Regions from separate parts of the Variovorax sp. HW608 genome, predicted to be linked through region 2. Evidence: predicted binding sites of a transcription regulator. Region 2 holds the regulator's gene; the other holds the start of a gene.
The links. The regulator HrcA, encoded in region 2, represses chaperone genes, less so after heat shock. The targets are predictions, from matches to a motif close to TTAGCACTCNNNNNNNNNGAGTGCTAA.
Positions count from the first base shown of each region.

Region 1: groES (co-chaperone GroES) is a predicted target of HrcA. The motif match lies at 3,036-3,062, and genes of this name have one in related genera.

Region 1 covers NZ_LT607803.1:4,487,787-4,495,526, forward strand. The annotation lists gene VAR608DRAFT_RS21100 (sensor histidine kinase) at 1-900, shown strand, start outside; gene groL (chaperonin GroEL) at 965-2,617, opposite strand; gene groES (co-chaperone GroES) at 2,663-2,953, opposite strand; gene VAR608DRAFT_RS21115 (FHA domain-containing protein) at 3,142-3,552, opposite strand; gene VAR608DRAFT_RS37185 (hypothetical protein) at 3,649-3,813, opposite strand; gene VAR608DRAFT_RS21120 (hypothetical protein) at 4,078-4,470, opposite strand; gene VAR608DRAFT_RS21125 (response regulator) at 4,586-5,218, opposite strand; gene pgm (phosphoglucomutase (alpha-D-glucose-1,6-bisphosphate-dependent)) at 5,323-6,978, opposite strand; gene VAR608DRAFT_RS21135 (phospholipase D family protein) at 7,110-7,740, opposite strand, start outside.
Region 2 covers NZ_LT607803.1:3,868,005-3,875,744, forward strand. The annotation lists gene recN (DNA repair protein RecN) at 1-429, opposite strand, end outside; gene VAR608DRAFT_RS18255 (NAD kinase) at 431-1,327, opposite strand; gene hrcA (heat-inducible transcriptional repressor HrcA) at 1,356-2,360, shown strand; tRNA gene VAR608DRAFT_RS18265 (tRNA-Ile) at 2,402-2,478, shown strand; tRNA gene VAR608DRAFT_RS18270 (tRNA-Arg) at 2,580-2,656, shown strand; gene VAR608DRAFT_RS37455 (hypothetical protein) at 2,743-2,910, opposite strand; gene VAR608DRAFT_RS18275 (hypothetical protein) at 3,213-3,428, shown strand; gene greB (transcription elongation factor GreB) at 3,532-4,104, shown strand; gene VAR608DRAFT_RS18285 (RelA/SpoT family protein) at 4,117-6,372, opposite strand; gene rpoZ (DNA-directed RNA polymerase subunit omega) at 6,465-6,668, opposite strand; gene gmk (guanylate kinase) at 6,704-7,324, opposite strand; gene VAR608DRAFT_RS18300 (YicC/YloC family endoribonuclease) at 7,336-7,740, opposite strand, start outside.

The sequences.
Region 1 (7,740 bases), 620 kb from region 2:
TTGCTGGGCCTGATCGCGGGCCTGGCGGCATTCCATCTGATCACGCGGCCGCTGCGCGAGCTGACCGGCGCCGTGCGCAAGTTCGAAAGCGAGGGCATGGCGGCGCTGCCGGACGCCGCGCCGGCCTTCGAGCGCGCCAGCCGCGGCGGCGACGAGATCGCCACCCTGGCCCAGGCGTTCACCCAGATGACGCAGCGCATCGCCGAGCAATGGCGCGAACTCACGCGGCAGGATCAACAGCGGCGCGAACTGTTCGCCAACATCTCGCACGACCTGCGCACACCGCTGACCTCGTTGCACGGCTACCTCGAGACGCTGCTCGTCAAGGCCGACATGCTGGACCTCGCGGAGCGCCGTCGCTACCTGGAGATCGCGCTGGCGCAAAGCCGCAAGGTCTCGCGGCTGTCGCAGGAGCTGTTCGAGCTGGCGCGCCTGGAATACGGCGTCGTCAAGCCGGAGAAGGAACATTTCGCACTGGCCGACCTTGTGCAGGACGTGTTCCAGAAGTTCGAACTGTCGGCCGAGGCGCGCCAGCAGCGGCTGGTGGCGGACATCGCGCCCTCATTGCCGGCCGTGACGGCCGATCTCGGCATGATCGAGCGCGTGCTGACCAACCTGCTCGACAACGCGATCCGCCACACGCCCGCGGGCGGCGAGATCGTGGTGCAGTTGCGGCCGGACGAGGCGGGCGTGCGGGTCGAGATCAGCGACACCGGCCCCGGCATCCCGAGCGAGTTGCGCACCGCGCTGTTCACGCGGCCGATGTTCTCTTCGGCCGGAGGGCGCAGCGGCGGCCTCGGGTTGCTGATCGTCCAGCGCATCCTGCAGCTGCACGGCAGCGACATCCGCCTGCTGCCTCGGCCCGAGAAGGGGGCCGTGTTCTCGTTTCTGCTGACCTAGGCGAAAAAAAACCTCGCGGCTTTCGCTCGCGAGGTTTTTCGTCTGGCTGGAAGCCGGGCGTGAATTACATGCCCATGCCGCCCATGCCACCCATGCCGCCCATGTCGGGCATGCCGCCGCCGGCAGCCGGCTCGTCCTTCGGTGCTTCGGCGACCATGGCTTCGGTCGTCAGCAGCAGCGAAGCCACCGAGGCAGCGTTCTGCAGAGCGGTGCGGGTGACCTTCGTCGGGTCCAGGATGCCCAGCTCGAGCATGTCGCCGTAGGTGTCGTTCTGGGCATTGAAGCCGTAGTTGCCCTTGCCGGCCAGAACTGCGTTCACCACGACGCTGGCTTCGCCGCCGGCGTTGTTCACGATTTCGCGCAGGGGCGCTTCGACCGCCTTCAGGACCAGCTTGATGCCGGCGTCCTGGTCGGCGTTGTCGCCCTTGATCTTGTCGCCCACGGCTTGCTTGGCACGCAGCAGTGCCACGCCGCCACCGGCCACCACGCCTTCTTCCACTGCAGCGCGGGTGGCGTGCAGGGCGTCTTCGACGCGCGCCTTCTTTTCCTTCATTTCGACTTCGGTGGCAGCGCCGACCTTGATCACGGCCACGCCGCCGGCCAGCTTGGCCACGCGCTCTTGCAGCTTTTCGCGGTCGTAGTCGCTGGTGGCTTCCTCGATCTGCACGCGGATCTGCTTCACGCGGGCTTCGATGTCGGCGTTGGCGCCGGCGCCGTCGATGATGATGGTGTTTTCCTTGCCCACTTCGATGCGCTTGGCCTGGCCGAGGTCAGCCAGCGTCACCTTCTCGAGGGTCAGGCCCACTTCTTCGGCGATGACCTTGCCGCCCGTCAGGATGGCGATGTCTTCGAGCATGGCCTTGCGGCGGTCGCCGAAGCCAGGCGCCTTGACGGCCACGACCTTCAGGATGCCGCGGATGGTGTTGACCACCAGCGTCGCGAGGGCTTCGCCTTCGACTTCCTCAGCGATGATCAGCAGCGGACGGCCGGCCTTGGCGACTTGTTCCAGCGTCGGCAGCAGGTCGCGGATGTTGCTGATCTTCTTGTCGAACAGCAGCACGAACGGGTTCTCGAGGATCGCGCTCTGCTTTTCGGGGTTGTTGATGAAGTAGGGCGACAGGTAGCCGCGGTCGAACTGCATGCCTTCGACGACGTCGAGTTCGCTGTCGAGCGACTTGCCGTCTTCGACGGTGATGACGCCTTCCTTGCCGACCTTGTCCATCGCGTCAGCGATGATCTTGCCGATCGTCTCGTCGCTGTTGGCCGAGATCGAGCCGACTTGCGCGATTTCCTTCGAGGTGGTGGTGGCCTTCGATGCCTTCTTCAGCTCTTCGACCAGGGCCGCGACGGCGCGGTCGATGCCGCGCTTGAGGTCCATCGGGTTGATGCCGGCGGCCACGTACTTGAAGCCTTCGCGAACGATGGCCTGGGCCAGCACGGTCGCGGTGGTGGTGCCGTCACCGGCGTTGTCCGAGGTCTTCGAGGCCACTTCCTTCACGAGCTGGGCGCCCATGTTCTGGAACTTGTCCTTGAGTTCGATTTCCTTGGCGACCGACACGCCGTCCTTGGTCACCGTGGGGGCGCCGAAGGAGCGCTCGAGCACCACGTTGCGGCCCTTGGGACCGAGGGTGACCTTGACTGCGTTGGCGAGGATGTTCACGCCTTCGACCATGCGCGCGCGGGCTTCGCCGCCGAAGACTACGTCTTTTGCTGCCATGTGATTTCTCCGAGATTCAGTTTGTGTTGGGGGATGAAGGAGGGATTACTTCTCGACGACCGCGAACAGGTCGTCTTCCTTCATGACCAGGAGTTCGTCGCCATCGACCTTGACGGTCTGGCCGCTGTACTTGCCGAACAGCACGCGGTCGCCGACCTTGACGCTCATCGCCGCGATGTCGCCCTTGTCGTTCTTCTTGCCCGGGCCGACGGCCAGGACTTCGCCTTGATCGGGCTTTTCAGCCGCGTTGTCGGGGATCACGATGCCCGAGGCGGTCTTGGTTTCGCTTTCAATGCGCTTGACGATCACGCGATCGGCCAAAGGACGAAGTTTCATTGCATCTCCTGATAAGAAACGGGGGGTTGGGTTCGGTGCCCGGCACCAGGCCTGCACCGCATTGTCGAGAGCGCCGTGGTTGTTAGCACTCAACTTCAACGAGTGCTAATCATAAGGGCGTTTTGTGTCGTTTCAAGGTCGGCGCGAGGCCGTTTCGAGAACGGCTTCGCCGATGCGGCCATTCTGAATCAGGGTTTTCCCGGGCTCGTCGTGGGCAGATCGGTCGCGGTGGGGTCGTCTTCCAGGTCCAGCTGCAGCAGCAGCCGGGGCTCGGTGGAGACCCGCTCGGCTTCGACGTGGCTGAATTCCTGGTCGCCCGAGACGAAGCGCATTTCGTAGCTTCCAAGCCTGATCGTGTCGTCGTGGACCAGCATCTGACTCTGGATGCGGTGGTCGTTGACGTAGGTCCCGTTGCGGCTGCCCAGGTCCCGGATGGTGACGAACGCCGGCTCGACCGTGATGACGGCGTGGACGCGGCTCGCCTGCGGGGAGTCGATGACGATGTCGTTCCTGGGGCCCCGGCCCAGTGTGTTCTCGTCGGGCTTGAGCGTGATCGGCGTGGTTTCGCCGGAGGCCGTCGTCAGCATCAAATGCGGCATGTCGGGGATGTCGAAATATTCCCCCGATGATTTCACAGCCGGGTAGGCCAATGCGCGTGGTGGGTTAAACGAGCACGGCCAGGGGCCGCGAGGATCTCACCGGTGATGCGGTATGCCGCGAATGGCGTCGGTTGACCGGACCAGCTGAAGCCGCAGTGCCGGCGCGAGATCCGAAGCGCTCCAGGGATTGGCATGGTTCACGAGCCAGCCGCAGATCAGCACCATCCCGAGTACGCCCAGCGTGTAGAGGTCAGTTTCCATGGTCCGCATCCCTTGACGATTTCGATGCGGGCAGTCTGCTTGGGGCCGACGGGATTGGAAATCGGCCAATCGACCGGTGTTGTCGACCGAGGGCCTACAGCTTTCGTCATCGCGCACCGGGCCGGGAATGTGGTTGATGCTCGGATCATTGGGTAACCTCCGCGCAGAAGCGCCGCGGTATTCGCCTTGGGGCGGCCCGGCGGCTCACTGGACTACCCTCGCGCAGCAGCGCTTCGGGATTCGCCTTCGGAACGGCCGGGCGGCTCATGCCCTGGCTCCGCCGCCGCCTCTGCGCAGCGCCTTGGCGCGTTCCTTCTGGACTTCCTTCAGGTGCTCGATCTGGGCCGGACAGTCGGACTGTGCGCCGATCAGCACCACCGGGTTGCGCCTGAGCGCGGTCACGCTCTTCTCGACCTGCGCCGGGTCGCGGTGCCGCGTGACCAGGCCGGCGGCGACCGCGGCCCTCGATTGCTTGTAGAAGGACTTCTCGAAGGCGGGGGTTCCGCAGCGGGCGGCAATCACGCGGTAGTCGGCTTCGAGCTGCTCGCTCGATTCGGCGGAGATGCCGGCGGCGCTCGTCGTCTGGGCATGCGCCGGCCAGGGCCCACCGGCGGCTGCCATCGAAAGGCACGCGACGAAAACGAAACGCACATTCATGAGAAACCTCGCATTCGCTGAAAAAGCGTCCTGCGCGGTGAGAGTGTGCTTCGGCCGAGGCAGTTGCGAAAGCCTGGCAGGACAAAAGGCCGCCGGGCAGCGCGCCCACGGGTGCCTAGCTGATCAACTGGTTCTTGAGCGCGTAGTAGGTCAGGTCGCTGTTGGACGTGAGATTCATCTTTTCCATCAGCCGGCTGCGATAGGTGCTCACCGTCTTCACCGACAGCGACAGCGACTCGGCGATGCTGCCGGCCGTTTCGCCGGTCGCGAGCTTGAGGAAGACCTGGAATTCGCGCTCCGACAACTGCTCGTGCGGCGCGACGTCGCTGTTGCGATCGAGCTGCCGCGCGAGCAACTCGGCCACCGCCGGCGTGATGTAGCGACGCCCCAGCGCGATGGTGCGGATCGCATCCACGATCTCCATCGGATCGCACTCCTTGTTGAGGTAGCCGCTGGCGCCCTGCCGGATGAGGTTCATCGCGTAGTGCTCCTCCGGATAGCCGCTCAGGATCAGGATGCCGGTATCCGGCGCCTTGGCGCGGATCATCGCGATCGCGTCGATGCCGCTCTGGCCCGGCATTGAGAGGTCCATCACGAGCACGTCGATTTCGTTGGACCGCACGAGATCGATCGCTTCGCGCCCCGTCGCGGCTTCCCCGACGACGCGGAGATCGACATGTTGCGAGAAGAAGTCGCGCAGACCCGTGCGCACGATGGCATGGTCATCCACGATTCCGATCTTGATCATTGCTTTCCTCCAGTGTGACGTACCGAGGATGCGCCTGATCAGTCGCCGGGTGGGTCTGCCGGCGTCCCGATCGCGCGTAGGAAAGTAACGACTCGTTCCGAAGGTCAGGAAGCGGGCGCGATCGCCGCATCGACGATCGCCTGCGCCTCGCCGAGGATGCGCTGCAAGTGCTCGGCGCTGCGGAAGCTCTCGCCGTAGATCTTGTAGATGTTCTCGGTTCCGGACGGGCGCGCAGCGAACCAGCCGCCTTCGGAGATCACCTTGACCCCGCCGATCGCGCCGCCGTTGCCCGGCGCGTGGCTGAGCACGCTGGTGATCCGATCCCCGGCGAGTTCGCTCGCCTGCAGGCGGTCGGGCGTGAGCGCGGCCAGCTGCTTCTTCTGCGGCACGGTGGCCGGTGCGTCGATCCGGTCGGCGTACGGGCGGCCGAATTCAGCCGCGAGATCGGCGTAGTGCGCACCGGGATCCCGTCCCGTGCGGGCCGTGATCTCGGCCGCGAGCAGCGCCGCCGTGATGCCGTCCTTGTCGGTGGTCCAGGCCGAACCGTCGCGGCGCAGGAACGTGGCCCCCGCGCTCTCCTCGCCGACGAAGCCGAGCGAGGCATCCAGGAGGCCCTCCACGAACCACTTGAAGCCCACCGGCACCTCGTACAGCCGGCGGCCGAGCCGGGCAGTGACCCGGTCGATGAGCGCGGTCGATACGGCGGTCTTGCCGACCGCGGCGGTCGCCGGCCACTGCGGGCGATGCTGGAACAAGTAGTCGATGGCCACGCAGAGATAGTGGTTCGGCTGCATCAATCCGGCGCTGCGGGTCACGATGCCGTGGCGATCGTGGTCCGTGTCGCAGGCACAGCCGACGTCGAAGCGGTCCTTGATGTCGAGCAGGCGCTGCATCGCGTAGGCCGACGAGGGATCCATGCGGATCTGGCCGTCCCAGTCGAGCGTCATGAAGCCGAAACGCGGGTCGACCGCATCGTTGACCACGCTCAGGTCGATCTTGTAGCGGTCGGCGATGGCGCTCCAGTAGTGCACGCCGGCGCCCCCCATCGGGTCGACGCCGATGCGGACCTTGGCGCCCTGGATCGCGGCCATGTCGATCACGTGTTCGAGGTCGCCGACGTAGGCGTCGAGGTAGCTGTGCCGGTGGGTCGTGGCCGCGCGCAATGCGTCGGCATGCGGCATGCGCTTCACGCCGCCCTGCCGCCCTTCGAGATAGCGGTTGGCGGCGGACTCGATCCAGCCCGTGATGTCCTGCGCGGCCGGTCCGCCGTTGGGCGGGTTGTACTTGAAGCCGCCGTCGCGCGGAGGATTGTGCGAAGGCGTGACCACGATGCCATCCGCGAGCCCGGAGGGCCGGCTGCGGTTGTGCGTGAGGATCGCGTGCGAGAGCGCGGGCGTCGGCGTGAACTCGCCGTTCGCCGCCAGCATCACGTCGACGCCATTCGCCGCCAGCACCTCGAGCGCGCTCTCGGCGGCCGGGCCGGACAGGGCGTGCGTGTCGATGCCGAGGAACAGCGGCCCGTCGATCGCATGCGCCTTGCGCCAGTCGCAGATCGCCTGCGTCATGGCGAGCACATGCCATGCGTTGAACGACAGCTCGAAGGACGTGCCGCGATGGCCCGAGGTGCCGAACGCCACGCGCTGCGCCGGGACGGCCGGGTCCGGAATGCCGTCGTGGTAGGCCGCGATGAGCCGGTCGACGTCGATGAGGGTTTCGGGCGGTGCCGGCTTGCCGGCGAGGGGGTTGATTCGCGAGGCCATGCTGTGCGCCCTGTGTCCGAGGTCGAAGTGGGGACGGCCATCATCTTCCCGGCCGAGCCAAAAGTCGAGCGCGGCTAGAGGGCCTGTTCACCCTATTTCCGAGACCCCGGAAATAGGGTGAACAGGCCCTTCTAGAGCAGGTCGGTGGGCACGAACCACGAGAACAGCAGCAGCTTCAGCTTGACCAGCGCGTTGGCGTCCGGTTCCTCGTCGAGCACGATGTTCTCGCCATCGGTCGTCACCCACTGGATCGAATCCGTGCCCGGTCGCAGCCGGACTTCGTAGACGCTTTCGACGTTGTCGATCTGGAAGGCTTCGAGCAGGCGATGCGCGACGTCGTAGCTGTCCAGGCGCACGCCGAGTTCGGTATTGAGGTAGGCCGAGCGCGGATCGAAATTCAGCGAGCCGACGAGCGCCCATTCGCGGTCGACCAGCGCGAGCTTGGCATGGAGCGCGCCGCGCGACTCCCGGAAGATCTTGCGCAGGTTCAGGCTGCGCTTCATCTGCTCCGAGCTCACCTCGTAGAGCGACACGCCGAGCTTGAGCATCTCGACGCGGAAGCGGTTGTAGTTGATGTTCACCAGCGGCTCGTCGGTGTCGGCCAGCGAGTTCGTCGCCACCGTGATGCGGATGCCGCGTGCGCGAAGCCGCGCGATGTCGTTCATGCCCGCTTCGCCCGGGATGAAGTAGGGCGAGATGATGTTGATCTCGGACCGGGCGTGCTCGAACTGGGCGCGCATGCGCTCGGCCACGGTCGGCGGG
Region 2 (7,740 bases):
GCCGCGCACCGCATCCGGACGGGTGAGGCTTTGCCACGCATGCTGGCCGTGGATGTCGAGCAGGTGGTCGCCGAGCTCACGCAGCTGCGCTGCGGTGGCCGGGCTGCCGTTGATCCAGCCGCGGCTGCGTCCCTGGAGATCGACGGTCCGTCGCAGCAGCAATCCTTCGCCCGGCTCGAAACCGCCTTCGTCGAGCCAGCCGTTCAGCGCCGGGTCGGCATCGAACTCGGCGCTCACGTCGAGCCGTTCGGCGCCTTCGCGGATGGCGCCTGCATCGGCGCGATTGCCGAGTGCCAGCTGGAGCGCATCGATGAGGATGGACTTGCCGGCGCCTGTTTCGCCGGTCAGGACGGTGAAGCCGGGGGACAGGTCGAGCTCCAATGCGCGCACGATCACGAAATCGCGCAGGACGATGCGCCGCAATGCCATCTCAGGAACCTCCTTCGTTCCAATGCAGTTTCTTGCGCAGGGTGTCGAAATAGCTCCAGCCGCGCGGGTGGAGGAAGCGGACGCGGTAGTCGGAACGGCGCACCACCACGCGATCGCCGATGGCCAGCGAGGCGAGCGATTGCATGTCGAAGTTCGCGCTGGCGTCGCGACCGCCGACGAGTTCGATCGAGACTTCCTCGGCGTCCGGCAATACGAGTGGGCGGTTGGAGAGCGTGTGCGGCGCGATCGGCACCAGCACCCACCCCGGAACGGCCGGATGCAGCAGCGGTCCGCCGGCCGAGAGCGCGTACGCGGTGGAGCCGGTCGACGACGCGATGATCATCCCGTCGGCGCGCTGGTTCGCCACGAAATGGCGGCCCACCGTGACACGCAGCTCCACCATGCCCGAGGTGCCGCCGCGATTGACCACCACGTCGTTCATCGCGAGCGCGTCGAAGACCGACACCTCGTTGCGGATCACCTGCGCGTGCATGAGGTGGCGGTGGTCTTCCTCGTACTCGCCCGCGAGCATCGGGACCAGCGTCGCCTGATAGTCGTCGAGCGCGATGTCGGTGATGAAGCCGAGCCGGCCTCGGTTGATGCCGATGAGCGGAACACCGTAAGGCGCCAGTTGCCGCCCGATGCCGAGCATCGTGCCGTCGCCGCCGACGACCAGGCCCAGATCGCACTCCTCGCCGATCTCCTCGACCGTCAGCGCCTTGTAGCGACCGACCGGGACCCCGTCGGCCTCGGACTCTTCGACGAAAACGGTGCAGCCCTGCGCCTCGAGAAAAGCGGCGATGCCTTCCATGACGACATCGGGCGCACCGCCCTGCGCCCGCCCACCCGAAGCCTGGTATTTCCCTATGAGTGCGACGTGACGAAAGCGAGAGCTCATGAACAAATTACAACATTAAAATTGGCCGATGCTGGACGATCGCGCCAAGTTGCTGCTAAAGACACTCGTCGAGCGCTATATCGCCGAAGGCCAGCCCGTCGGATCGCGCACGCTGTCCCGGGCCTCCGGTCTGGATCTCTCGCCGGCGACGATCCGGAACGTGATGTCCGACCTCGAAGGCCTGGGCCTCATCGCCAGTCCTCACACCTCGGCGGGTCGCGTTCCTACCGCCAGAGGTTATCGCCTCTTCGTTGACACCATGTTGACTGCGCAGCGCGAGCAGTTCGCCGCGCCCAGTCTTGCGCCGGACCAGCCCCAGAAGGTGATCGCCAACGCCGCGAACCTGCTGTCCAGCCTTTCGCAGTTCGTGGGTGTGGTGATGGCGCCACGGCGTCCTTCGGTCTTTCGCCAGATCGAATTCCTGCGCCTTTCGGAACGCCGGCTGCTCGTCATCATCGTCTCGCCCGACGGAGACGTTCAGAACAGGGTGATCTTTCCGGAAGCCGACTACTCGCAGTCGCAGCTGGTCGAGGCTTCCAACTACATCAATGCGAACTATGCGGGCCTGTCGATCGAGCAGGTGCGCGATCGCCTCCAGTCCGAAATGGAGCAACTGCGCGGCGAGATCGCCGCGCTGATGCAGGCGGCCGTCAAGGTGAGTTCCGAAGTCCTCACCCAGGCGCAGGAAGAAGTGGTCATCGCGGGCGAGCGCAATCTTCTGTCGGTGAGCGACTTCTCCAGCGACATGGGCCACTTGCGCAGGGCTTTCGACCTCTTCGAGCAGAAGGCGCAGCTGATGCGGCTGCTCGATGTCTCGAGCCAGGCCGACGGCGTGCGCATCTTCATCGGCGGCGAAAGCCAGATCGTTCCTTTCGACGATCTCTCCATCGTGAGCGCGAACTACGAAGTCGATGGGCAAGTGGTCGGAACGCTCGGCGTCATCGGGCCGACGCGCATGCCGTACGACCGCATGATCCAGATCGTGGACATCACGTCGAAGCTCGTCACCAACGCGCTGAGTCATCGCAAGTGAAGGAGCGCGAACGCGCCGGGCCACTAGAATCCCGGACGCGTGGGCCGTTAGCTCAGTTGGTTAGAGCAGCGGACTCATAATCCGTTGGTCGCTGGTTCAAGCCCAGCACGGCCTACCACTGAATCCGAGACGCAGCAGGCGTTGCCTGCAGGCGAGATTCAACAAAATTAAAAGCTGTTGGCGAGTGGCTCCAAAATGGATGCTATAATCGCAAGCTGTGCGGCTGTAGCTCAGTTGGATAGAGTACTTGGCTACGAACCAAGGGGTCGTGGGTTCGAATCCTGCCAGCCGCACCACTTCATAAAGGGTTGGTCCATTGCGGACCAACCCTTTTTCTTTGGTGCGTTCGCGTCGCGCATGGGCCCGTGTCGAGCGGCCTTTCTCAGAGGCGCGTCACGATGCCCAAGCTGATGATGCCGAGGAATCCCAGGATCCCCACCATCATGAGGACCGGCCCCCAGCGTCGTTGTCGCGCAGCGAATCCGGCAGTCATCACGGCGGCAAAGGCGACTGCGATCGCGGAAGTGGCTGCTAGCGTGAGTTCGGGCATGCGCAGATGCTAGCCAAAACGAAAAAGCCCGCCGGAGCGGGCTAAGGACCTTGGAGTCCAGAGGAGAGCCTTCATTGTGAACCACTTCTTTGGGGACCGCCAAGGGAACTACGTCACATGCTGCAACAAGGTGCTGCCGTTGACACTACCGCTTTCAGGGCTGTGCGTGCCAGCCGGCCGTTCAGGGGCAATAATCCCCAGGCGGCAACGCCAGGGCCGCGCCGGACGGAACCGGCGTTCATCCATCCGACCCCCCGTCGGATGCATCCATCTTCTGGCGCTCATGCATGGGGACAACCACGATGAGTTCATTGCAGATATTCTTGCCCGCCTCGGAGCCCGCGCGCAGCGAGGCGCTTGCCAAGCTAAAGCGAACCCACCACGTGCCACGCCACATCGTCAAGGCCCCCGCGCGAGGCGAGCAAGGCCGGCGTGCGGCCGTTACGGCCGGCGCGCCGCAGGCAGAGCAATCGATTCCCGATCCGGATCTGACGGCGCCCGACCAGCAATCGGGTTGAGGCGGACGAGGGCGACCCGGGACCGAACGGTCGCATCCTCGGATCGGTGTCTTTGCCATGTGATACAACATTCGCCCGACCTTGCGGGTTGAGAGTTGTAGAAATGAGCAAGGCTTTCACGAAGGAAAACGACGCCGACGACGATGATGGCGACGGCGGTGGACTGCCGCCGCTGCCTGCCGGCGGCAAGAACTACATCACACCCACCGGGTACGCGCGCCTGCGATCCGAACTTCTGGATCTGATGGACGCCGAGCGGCCCAAGGTGGTCGAAGCCGTTCACTGGGCCGCCAAGAACGGAGATCGCTCCGAGAACGGCGACTATCTCTACGGCAAGAAGCGGCTGCGCGAGATCGATCGGCGAATTCGCTTCCTCACCAAGCGCCTCGAGATCGCCGAGGTCACCGATCCGTCGGTGCATCACGGCAGCGACCAGGTATTTTTCGGCTCGACAGTCCGCTATGCCGACGAGAGTGGCGAGGAGCGCGAGGTCACGATTCTCGGTATCGACGAGGCGAACAGCGCGCACTCGCAGGTGAGCTGGATATCCCCGATCGCGCGGGCGCTGCTCAAGGCCCGGGAGGGCGACGTCGTCAAGCTCGCCACACCGGGGGGCGTGCACGACATCGAGGTGTTGGCGGTCAGCTATCCCGTGCCTTCTTCCAGGCCCGACTGACGGCCGGCAATCTCAGGGGACCGGAATCATCCGCGCGGCGGCGAGCACCGATGAGGTGCGGCGCACGGCCCGCAACACGGCTTCGAGGTGCGTGCGATCGCGCACCGCGATCACGAAGCGAAGATCCGTCGAATCCTGCGGCGTCTCGTCGGCCATTTCGACGTGCGTGATGTCCGCTTCGGCGTCGGCGAGCGCGGCTGCGACCCGGGCGAGCACGCCCTTGTCGTTTCGCACGGTGATCACCACGCCCGCCTCGAAAGTCCGGACCGGATCGTCGGCCCATTCGACCGCGAAGAAGCGCTCGCTGTCCTTGTAGCGGAGCCGCTGGCCGACACCGCACTCCTCGGTATGGACCACCAGTCCCTCGCCGTGCCCGAGGTAGCCGACGATGGGGTCGCCCGGGATCGGTCGGCAGCACAGCGCGAAGCGCACGGACGAGTTCTCGCTGCCATCCAGCGTCACGGCGCCTTGCGATACCGCGTCGCTGGCCGCGAAGCGCTCGCGGCTCAGCATCAGCGCATCGGGCTTTGCGCCCCGTTCGGCGAGCAGCGCCATCAGCCGCTTCGCGACGATGCTGGCGATGCGTTTGCCCAGGCCGATGTCGGTCAGCAGTTCGGAGCGCGTGCGGTTGCCGGTGAAGCGCAGGAGCTTTTCCCAGATCTGCTGGTGCTCGGCGTCGTCTTCCGGCAGTCTGCCGAGCCCTTCGGCGCGCAGCGCCTGCGCGAGGAGCTTTTCCCCGAGCCCTTCGGATTCGGCATGCGCGAGTGTCTTCAGGTAGTGGCGGATCTTGGACCGCGCCCGCCCGGTGCGAACGAAGCCGAGCCAGGCGGGGTTCGGCGTCGAAACCGGCGCGGTGATGATCTCGACCACGTCGCCGTTCTTGAGCTCGGTCCGCAGCGGAACCTGGTCGCCATTGATGCGCGCGGCGGATGTGTGGTCGCCGATGTTGCTGTGAATGGCGTAGGCGAAGTCGACCACGGTCGCGCCGCGCGGCAGCGCCATGATCTGGCTCTTGGGCGTGAACACGTAGACGGCATCGGGGAAGAGGTCGACCTTGACGTGGTCCCAGAACTCGGCCGCATCGCGGGTCTCATCCTGGATGTCGAGCAGCGACTGGAGCCATTTCGCGCCGAGGCGGTCGCTGGTCGCCACCGCCGCCGGATCGGCCGCCTTGTAGAGCCAGTGCGCCGCCACGCCCGATTCGGCCACCACGTGCATGGCCTCGGTGCGAAGCTGGAATTCGATGTTCACGCCCGCCGGGCCCACCAGCGTCGTGTGCAGCGACTGGTAGCCGTTGAGCTTGGCGATCGCGATGTGGTCCTTGAACTTGCCGGGCAGCGGCTTGTACATCTGGTGCAGGATGCCGAGACCGGTGTAGCAGGAGGTCACCGTGGGGACGATCAAGCGGAAACCGTAGATGTCGGTGACCTGCGCAAAGCTCAGGTGCTTTTCGACCATCTTGCGGTAGATGGAGTAAAGCGTCTTTTCGCGGCCTGCGATGCGCACGCTCATCTCCGCGGCCGCGAAGGCGTTCTCGACTTCCTGCTGGACCTTCTGGATCAGGTCGCGGCGGCGCCCGCGCGCCTTGGCCACCGCCTTGGCAAGCACTGTGTAGCGCCAGGGACGAAGGTGCCGGAAGGAAAGATCCTGCAGTTCACGGTAGGTCTGATTGAGGCCCAGCCGGTGCGCGATCGGGGCGTAGATCTCGAGGGTCTCGCGCGAGATGCGCGCCCATTTCTCGCGCGGCGCATCGTCGAGCGTGCGCATGTTGTGCGTCCGGTCGGCGAGCTTGACGAGGATGACGCGCACGTCGCGCGCCATGGCCAGCAGCATCTTGCGAAAGGACTCGGCCTGGTTCTCTTCGCGGGTGTTGAAGCGCAGCTTGTCCAGCTTGGTGAGGCCATCGACCAGCTCAGCCACCGGGGCGCCGAAGCTCTCGATGAGCTCAGCCTTGGTGACGCCGCAGTCCTCGATCGCATCGTGCAGCAATGCGGCCATCAGGGCCTGCGCGTCGAGTTTCCATTCCGCGCACTGCGCGGCGACCGCGATCGGATGGGTGATGTAGGGCTCGCCGCTGTTGCGCAATTGGCCCAGGTGCGCCTCATCCGCGAAACGGTAGGCACGCCTCACCAGTTCGACGTCTTCGGGGTCCAGATAGTCGAGCCGATCGGTCAATGCGGCGAAGCTGGCGGCGGCCGCATTCAATGCCGCAGGGCTGGGCTGCGGACTTCGACGGGTTTCTGACTGAGGCTTGACGACCGCGCTCATGAGCACCACTTTAGCGTGGCCGCGGCTAAGACGCATTCAGGCATAAAAAAAGCACCGCATGCGGTGCTTCCTTGTTGTAAGGGTGCGTCAGATCAGCCGGGGACCTTTTTGAGCATTTCGAGGCCGATCTTGCCCTCTGCAATCTCGCGCAGCGCGGTAACGCCGGGCTTGTTCTTGCTCTCGATCTTGGGGGCGTGGCCCTGGCTCAGCATGCGCGCGCGATAGGTGGCGGCGAGCACGAGCTGGAAACGGTTCGGGATGTGTTGCAGGCAGTCTTCGACGGTGATGCGGGCCATGATGATCTTTCGGCGATGTGCAGACGTTGGGCGGATCAGGGGATGTTCAGTGCGGCAAAGGTGCTTGCACGTGCGCGGCGCTGTGCAGAGTAGCGAAGCCGCTGAGCGTGGACGATCGCTTTCAGGTCGAAAAGTGCGCGCTCAAATACCTCGTTGATTATAACGAAATCGAATGCCGAGGCTTGCGCCATCTCCTCGGCGGCATTCCGCAGGCGCAGTTCGATGACCTCCGGGCTGTCCTCGCCCCGGCGCTCGAGCCGGGAGCGCAGTTCCTCCCAGCTCGGCGGCAGGATGAAGATCATGACCGCATTGGTGAAGGTCTTGCGGATCTGCAGCGCGCCCTGGAAGTCGATTTCGAGAACGACGTCCGCGCCTTGCGCGATACGCTCCTCGATCGCCTTCTTGGAGGTGCCGTAGCGCCGGCCGTGGACGTGCGCCCACTCCACGAATCCATCGGCCGCCACCATGAGGTCGAACTCGGGTTCGGACACGAAGAAGTATTCGCGCCCATGTTTTTCCTGGCCTCGGGGCGTGCGGGTGGTGTGGGAGACCGAGGGCTGGACGGCGGAGTCGAGCTCCATCAGCGCCTTGACCAGGCTCGACTTGCCTGCGCCGCTGGGGGCTGCGACCACGAAGATGTTGCCGGGGTAGTCCATGGAATCCGTTTCTATTCGATGTTCTGGACCTGCTCGCGCATCTGCTCGATCAGGACCTTCATGTCCACGCCGATGCGGGTGAGTTCGAGCGTGGCGGATTTCGAGCCGAGCGTGTTGGCTTCACGATGGAGCTCCTGGATCAGGAAGTCGAGCCGCTTGCCGATCTCCCCGCCCTTCTTCACCAGCCTTTCGATCTCTTCCAGGTGGGAGTTCAGGCGGGTCAGTTCTTCCGCGACGTCGATCCGGATCGCGAACGCGGTCGCTTCGGTCAGGGCGCGGTCCTGGGCGGCCTCGGGCGGCGTGCCGCCGCTCAGGCCCATGGCTTCCTGCCAGCGCTCGAGGAACCGGGTGCGCTGCTGCTCCACCAGCAGAGGGACCAGCGGCAGGGCCTGGGTGGCAAGCGCGCGCAGTTGCGC